Regions from separate parts of the Senegalia sp. (in: firmicutes) genome, predicted to be linked through region 2. Evidence: predicted binding sites of a transcription regulator. Region 2 holds the regulator's gene; the other holds the start of a gene.
The links. Region 2 encodes Rex, which represses fermentation and respiration genes when NADH is low (regulators of the CRP and FNR family bind a similar motif). Its sites were predicted from a motif close to ATTGTTAANNNNTTAACAAT; they were not measured.
Positions count from the first base shown of each region.

Region 1 (4,223 bases), on a different contig from region 2:
CTTATACTTTACTCTACAATGACAGGAAATACTAAGCGTATAGCAAATTATATGGCTAATGAATTAGAAGAAGTAGACGTAGAAACAGAAACTATGAATATAAAAGAAGATGTAGATATGGATGAAGTAAAAGCAAAAATTGAAGAAGCTGATGCAATATTCTTTGGAAGCTCTACAAGATATGCTGATATGGTAGGTGGAATTGAAAAAGTATTAAAAGAAATAAAAACTATAAATTTAGATGGAAAATTAGGCATTGCTTTTGGTTCTTATGGTTGGAGTGGAGAAGCAGTAGAAGTTATAAAAGATTATTTAGCTGAGACTGACATAAAATTAGTTGATAGTTCATATGTGATTAAGACTACAGGAATGGATGATATTAAATTTCCTATAAGGGTTAAATTTAATCCAGATGAAGAAAAAATAGAAGAATTAAAATTGTCATCAAGAGTAATAAAAGATATTTTAGTTGGATAATTAGATAATTTAAGGAGAGATTCTAATGGAAAAAATTATAAATAAAGATATGAGAATAGGTCAAATAGCAACAATATTTCCAGGAGCTACAAATATATTCATGAATTATGAGATAGACTTTTGCTGTGGTGGAGATAGGGCACTTAGCATAGCTATAGATGAAAAAGATGTAGATGAGAAAGAATTATTAGATAGATTAAATAGTGAATATGAAAAAATGAAAGATGAGATAGAAAGTAGTGACAACTTTAAAGAAAAAACAATGGCAGAACAAATTGATTATGTAGTTAATAAGCATCATACTTTTATGAAAGAAGAGATGCCTATTACTGAAGGATTACTTTCAAAAATATTAAAAGTACACTATGTATCCCATGGAAAAGAATTATCAAAACTACACAAATTATTTAATAGCTTAAAGGCTGAAATAGAAGAGCATTTAATAAAAGAAGAAGAATTACTATTTCCTATGATTAAAAAATATGAAAATGATCCAACACAAGAAAATAGAAAGAAAGCTTTAAAAGTATTAGAAGAAACAGAGTCAGAACATGAAGCAGCAGGAGATATTTTAAAGGAAATGAGAAAATTAACTGATGGATATAAGTTGCCTTCAGATGGCTGTAGAACTTATGAAATAACTTTTGAAAAGATTGAAGCAATAGAAAAAGATTTATTTGAGCATATTCATTTAGAGAATAATATATTGTTTGAAAGACTTAAATAAAATCATAAAAGATGATTCCAGCTGGAATCATCTTTTAACTTTTACATATATATTAAATATCCTATTAAATTAAGTCCTAGTAAAAATACTAATAGAAAAACTGTAGTAAGTGAATTTTTTGTTACATTACCTTTTGTTTTTAGCTGAGAGTTAACTAAAAAATCATTGGGATGACCTATGGGGCTTGCAGTATTGTGTGTACCTCCTTTTTGAAATGTATTAAATAGTCCAAATAGAATCATTGCTAACCAAACTATTGACCATACAAAAAAGAATATTTCTAAATTATCTTTTCCACCATTTAAATAAAATATAAATTCAATTAAGGCTAATGTTGCTAATCCTATAAGAGCTCCATATTTTTTCATAATATAATCCTCCTTTATAATATAATACCATTTTAAAAGAATATTGAACCGTAAATTATCAGAATGTAATGAAAATTTAACTTTGTAATATTAATAACATATTTCAATATAAATACAAATATAGATTAAAAGATTTCTATTATGGTATAATACATGTAAATAAGATATAAGGAGTTGTTTTTATGAATAAGAAAATTATAGCTTTACTTTTGATACTCACATTTGTGTTTACATCAACTGCTTTTGGTGATGCAGTTACAGGAGACAGAGTAGTTAGTGTAGGAGCAAACTTAACTGATGCACAAAAGGAAGAGATGAAAGAATACTTTGGTGTAGATGAAGATGTTAGAGTTATTGAAGTCACAAATGAAGAGGAGAGAAAATACTTCCTAGAACATATTGATGAAAGTATAATAGGTACCAGGGCATTGTCTTCTGTATATGTAGAAAAACTTGAAGAAGGCCAGGGCATAGAAGTAGATAGTAATAATATCACATGGGTTACGGATGAAATGTATAAAAATGCTCTAGTGACAGTAGGGATAAAGGATGCTAAGGTAAAAGTAAATAGTCCTATGAAAGTTACAGGTACTGCTGCTCTTACTGGTATAATAAAGGCTTTTGAAGATTTATCTGGTGAAAAGATATCAGAAGAGGAAAAAGAAATAGCATCAGAAGAACTTGCAAAAACTTCTGAACTAGGTAAAGATGAAGATATAGGAAAAGAAAAAGCTACAGAATTAATAAATGACATTAAAATTTATATTATAAACAATAATATTACAAATATAAATGAAATAAAAGAAGTTGTAGAAGATAAAGCAAATGATTTAAATATTAATTTAACTGAGGAACAAATTAATAGTATATCAGAATTAATGGATAAGATATCTGGACTTGATTTGGATTTAAATGAAATAAAGAATCAAATTAAAGGATTGGGAGATAAGATAGATAATGCCTTAGATGAAAATCCAGAAGCAAGATCTTTTATTGATAAAATAATAGAAGCTATAAAAGATTTTTTCAACAGCATATTTAATTAATATTTACCCTTGAGAATATATATTCTCAAGGGTTTTTTTAATGTACTTTTCTATGGTTATATAATATGATAGTAATAAGAATAATAATTGGGGGTAAAGAAAAATGGTTAAACTTAACAAGAAACAAAGCTTATATGCTGATATGGCACTTATAGTAGTTGCGATTATTTGGGGAAGTGGGTTTGTTGTGGTTAAAAATGGTTTGGATGAACTAACTCCACTGTTTATGAATTCTATGCGTTTTATAATAGCTTCTATTTTAATGAGCATTGTCTTTTTTAAGAAATTTAAAAAGATAAATAAATCTGATATAATAGCTGGGGCTATTGTAGGATTTTTTTTATTTAGTGCATTTGCAGCACAAACAGTAGGGCTTCAATTTACTACTGCAAGTAAACAAGCATTTTTAACTGCTACAAATGTAGTTATGGTACCTTTTTTATTTTGGTTTATAAGTAAGAGAAAACCACATAATTTAGAAATATTAGCTACATTTATAACACTTATAGGAATAGCATTTTTAACTCTTGAAAGAGGTGTAAGTTTAAATGGTGGCGATTTACTTACACTTTTATGTGCTCTATTATTTGCAGCACATATTACATCTATAGGACATTTCTCAAAAAAACATGATCCTATAGTACTTACTATATTGCAACTTATTTTTGCAGCAATATTTTCTATTATTATTGCAATACTTTTTGAACCTATAAATTTAGAAATATCAGGTCAGGGTTGGTTTACTGTTCTTTATCTTGGTGGAGTAAGTACATTAATAGCTTTTTTGATACAAACTGTAGCACAAAAATATACAACTTCTACACATGCAGCAATCATACTGAGTTTAGAAGCTGTATTTGGAACACTTTTTTCTATTCTTTTACTTGGAGAACTATTTACTATTAAAATGGTCATAGGTAGTGTTATTATATTTATTGGTATAATAACGGCAGAAACTAAATGGCAATTCTTAAGCAAGAAAAGAATCACTAAAAAGGTTTAATTTTTATTACCAATTCATTTTATTGTACATAGGCTTGATTATACCGCATGCAAGTCTTTTGCCTGCATCACCTGCTGGCTGAGATCTATAATCATCTGGATTTTCATGGATTATAATGGCTTTGCCAATAACTTCATCTATATTAAACTTATTGGTGAAAAAGCACATTCCTGCAAATCCGTCATGAGCTATTAACACAGGAAAATCACCTGCATGATTTCCATGAGGAACTTTTTTAGGATTGAAATGTCCCTTTGCATCTTTAAAGGGGTCATTTTTATCACCTATAGCACATGTTTCTCCTTCATGTATATGAAAACCAAAAGGCCCTATGGGGTCTTTTTTATTATTTCCTTTTTTGTATTTTGGTAATCCATAGACATGGGCACAAACTATAACTCCTCCCTCTACCTTCTTTAAACTAACATATCCCCTTATATCTTTTTTTAGGGGACCACCTTTAATATTAGATATTGCAAAATCATAATACATTTATATCACCTCATATTATAATATGAGGTGATATAAATAAATGATACCATTTTTATTCTAGGAATCTGTTTCCAGCAAGTTTGATACCTATTGCTCCAAGTGGTGCTGTT
Region 1 is NZ_JBQCYD010000015.1:24,236-28,458, forward strand. It holds gene ACTHUW_RS05690 (FprA family A-type flavoprotein) at 1-477, shown strand, start outside; gene ric (iron-sulfur cluster repair di-iron protein) at 503-1,204, shown strand; gene ACTHUW_RS05700 (hypothetical protein) at 1,246-1,572, opposite strand; gene ACTHUW_RS05705 (DUF1002 domain-containing protein) at 1,755-2,618, shown strand; gene ACTHUW_RS05710 (DMT family transporter) at 2,722-3,621, shown strand; gene ACTHUW_RS05715 (superoxide dismutase family protein) at 3,628-4,113, opposite strand; gene ACTHUW_RS05720 (cation:proton antiporter domain-containing protein) at 4,166-4,223, opposite strand, start outside.
Region 1: ACTHUW_RS05705 (DUF1002 domain-containing protein) is a predicted target of Rex. The motif match lies at 1,654-1,673, and genes of this name have one in related genera.

Region 2 (4,223 bases):
TTGTCTACTTGACATGGGTCAGTTCATAATATAGTTCGCAAGAATTTTTTATTTAATTTTATATTTTTCCATTCTCTCATATAAAGTAGATCTACTTACATTTAATATTTCCGATGCACGTACTCTATTTCCATTTGTAAGTTCTAATGCATTTAATATAGTATTTCTCTCAGTTATCTCAACTGCTTTTTTTAGAGAAAAACTAGTTTCTTCATTTTTTTCAATCTTACCTCTAATATATTCAGGTAAATGCATCACTTCTATTTCACAACCAGAATCAACTATATTTATTGCTCTTTCTAATATATTTTCCAGTTCACGTACATTACCAGGCCAATGATAAGTTTTGAGTATATTTCTAGCATCTTCTGATATACCTTTTACATACTTACCGACATCACCCTTATGTTTTTCAAATAATACATCTATTAAAATATCTAAATCTTCTTTTCTTTCTCTTATAGGTGGAATTTCAAGTTTTATTACATTTAATCTATAGTATAAATCTTCCCTAAATTCTCCATCTACTATCATTTTAGCTAGGTCTCTATTAGTTGCAGCTATTACCCTTACATCTATTTGATAATTAGTATTTGAACCTATAGGTTCAACTTCTTTTTCTTGTAAGACACGAAGGATTTTTGCCTGCATATTTAAAGGCATATCTCCTATTTCATCTAAAAATATGGTTCCACCATCTGCTAATTTGAATTTACCTATTTTTCCACCTTTTTTTGAACCAGTAAATGCACCTTCATCATAACCAAATAATTCAGATTCTAATAAATCAGCAGGAATTGCAGCACAGTTCATCTTTATAAAAGGCTTTAATTTTCTAGGACTAGCATTGTGTATAGAATGAGCAAAAAGTTCCTTTCCAGTTCCACTTTCTCCAACTATAAGTATTGTAGAATTACTTTTAGATGCTTTTTGAGCAAAAGATTTAACCTTATTCATAGAAGGACTATTTGATGGAATATTTTCAAATGAATACTTTGCCCTTCTTTCCTTTATAAGTTCTTTCTTATAGTATTTTAATTCATCTTCCATACTATTTATTTTTTTTGCAAGAGTATTTACTTGATTTATATCCCTAAACATGATTTTTCCCATAACACCTATTACTTTGCCATCTTCAATTATTGGGATTCTCATTGCTACAATTTTATGTGTCCCTATTTTTTGTATCTCACCTATTTCAGATTCACCTGTATCAAGTACTATATGAAGTCTAGTGTTTTCAATTACATCAGTAACATCTTTACCTATGACTTCATCCTTATCTACATTCAAAAACTTTGCATAAGAATTATTTATCATATTTATTTTTCTATTTTCATCTATAAGTACAATACCATCATATGCATTGTTTAATATTGTTTTTAATGTTCCTGTCAAGTTTTTTTCTGTATTAAGTTTTTTGTTTATTATATTATTTCTATTATGGTAAGCTTTTAATAAATCTGTATTTGTAACTATCCCAACTAAATTATTCTTATCATCAATAACAGGAACTCTTCCTATATTCATATCAAACATCTTTTCAGTATCTTCATAGTCATGAATACATTTAATATCTCTAGTCATTATACTTTTAACTTTTTCTTTTATATCTATCTTTGAAATAGCTTCATACAAACTTTCTTTGGAAAACAAACCTACTAGTTCATCCTTGTCATTTAATACAGGTAATCCATCTACCTTATTATCATTCATTATTTTTACAGCTTGAACTATTTTTATATCTTCTTTTATAGTTATAGGATTTTTACTCATTACATCTCTAACTTTCATGATTACCTCCATATTAGAAAGGACCATCTATTAGATGGTCCTTAATTACTTCCCTTTAAAAGATAGGATAATGTGAATAAACTTTCATTTAAATGTACATTTTCAACAGTTACATGGTCTGGAACCTTTAAATCTGCTGGAGCAAAATTCCAAATCCCTGTAATGCCAGATTCAACTAGAATATCTGTTGTTTCTTGGCTACCTTCTTTAGGTGTACATATTATACCTATTTCAATATCATTTTCTTTGATGAAATCTGCCAATTCTTTTGTATCCTTTACTTTAACATCTCTTAATTCCATGCCTATTGCCTTAGGACTTTTATCAAATATCCCTAATATTTCAAATCCAGAATCTGAAAATCCCCTGTAATTTGCAATAGCTTGACCTAAATTACCTGCACCTATAAGTATAGAACGATATTTCTTATCTAGACCTAGTATCTTCCCTAGTTCATTTTGTAAATCCTCTACATTATAGCCATAGCCTTGCTGACCAAAGCCACCAAAGTTATTTAAATCTTGTCTTATTTGTGAAGCAGTAAAATCTGTTAATTTACTTAATTCTTTTGATGAAATCCTTTTAATATCATTATCTAAAAGCTCAGAAAGATATCTATAGTATTTTGGTAATCTCCTTATTACAGCCATTGAAACATTCTTGTTTTTCATTCTTATCCCTCTCAATTCTTCATTTTATTATGTGTCAATTATATAACATGTCGTCAATATTCGTCAAATTTCACATAGTAATCATTATACTAGATTTTTCAAACTTAATCAAAATTTTATCACTTTAATACTATACCCATCTTTCTACCTTTTTAAAATCTGTACTTAAAAATAATTATCATATATAATAGAATGAGAAATAAGGAGTGAAATTTATGATAATTTTATCGGCTAGTAATATAAACAAATCATATATAGGTGATTTAATATTAGAAAATATATCATTTGTAGTAAAATCACAAGAAAAAGTGGGACTAGTAGGTTTAAATGGTGCTGGTAAAACTACATTGTTTAAAATATTGATAGATGAAATCTCATTTGATAGTGGTAGTATCCATATTGCAAATGATACTAAAATAGGTTATTTAAAACAAAATACATTATTTGATAGTAATAATTCAGTATATGATGAAGCTTTAAATGTATTTGAATATATTATTGAATTAGAAAAAACTATAAGAAACTTAGAAATAGAAATTAGTGAAAAAAGCCAAGATGATACTTTTGATATAGAAGAACTTATGAACAAGTATTCTAGACTACAAGAGGAATTTAGCGAAAAAAATGGATATGGCTATAAAAGCGAAATCAGAGGAGTCCTAAAAGGCCTTGGTTTTTCCGAAGATGAATTTGATAAACCAATAAACAATTTAAGTGGTGGACAAAAATCAAGAGTTTTACTTTCAAAATTATTACTTAAAAAACCGGATCTATTATTACTAGATGAACCCACCAACCATTTAGATATAGATGCTATAAATTGGCTTGAAAAATATATAAAAGAATATAATGGTGCAGCAATCATCATAAGTCATGATAGATATTTTCTGGATTCTACCGCTTCAAAGATCTTTGAATTAGAAAATAAAAAATTAGAAATATATAATGGTAATTATAGTACTTATATGAAAAAAAGAAAAAAGAATCTTGAATTGCAAGCCAAAAATTATGAAAATCAACAGAAGGAAATTAAGTCTGAAAAAGAAAAGATAAAGCAATTATCCCTAGGTGGAAAAAGAGCTATAAGACAATCTAAAAGCAGAGAAAAAATGTTAGATAAAATAAATGTATTAGATAAACCTACATCTTTAGATGGACGTTCTAAAATAAGATTTGAACCCAAAGTAAAAAGTGGAGATGATGTATTAAAAATCAAAGAAGTATCCAAATCCTTTGAAGAAAATAAATTATTTGAAAATATATCCTTTGATATTTACAGAGGAGAAAAAGTAGGATTAATAGGTCCAAATGGTGTAGGAAAAACTACTCTTTTTAATATTATATTAAACAAAGTGAAGGTAGATAGTGGCCTAGTAAATATTGGTCACAAGGTAAATCCAGCATATTATGATCAAGAGCAAACAAATTTAAATACATCAAAAACAATTGTAGATGAAATTTGGGATGAAAACCCTCTTTTTGACCATTACACTATAAGGAGTTTACTTGCAAGATTCTTATTTACAGGAGATGATATATTCAAGGAAATTTCTACCTTAAGTGGTGGAGAAAAAGCGAGGCTTACTCTTATGAAATTAATGCTCTCAAAAGCTAATCTATTACTCATGGATGAACCTACAAACCATTTAGATATAGATTCAAAAGAATCATTAGAAGATGCACTTATAGATTATACAGGTACTCTCTTTGTAATAAGTCATGATAGATATTTCCTAAATAAGGTTACAGATAAGATAT
Region 2 is NZ_JBQCYD010000065.1:26-4,248, forward strand. It holds gene ACTHUW_RS11905 (sigma 54-interacting transcriptional regulator) at 49-1,794, opposite strand; gene ACTHUW_RS11910 (redox-sensing transcriptional repressor Rex) at 1,836-2,465, opposite strand; gene abc-f (ribosomal protection-like ABC-F family protein) at 2,681-4,223, shown strand, end outside.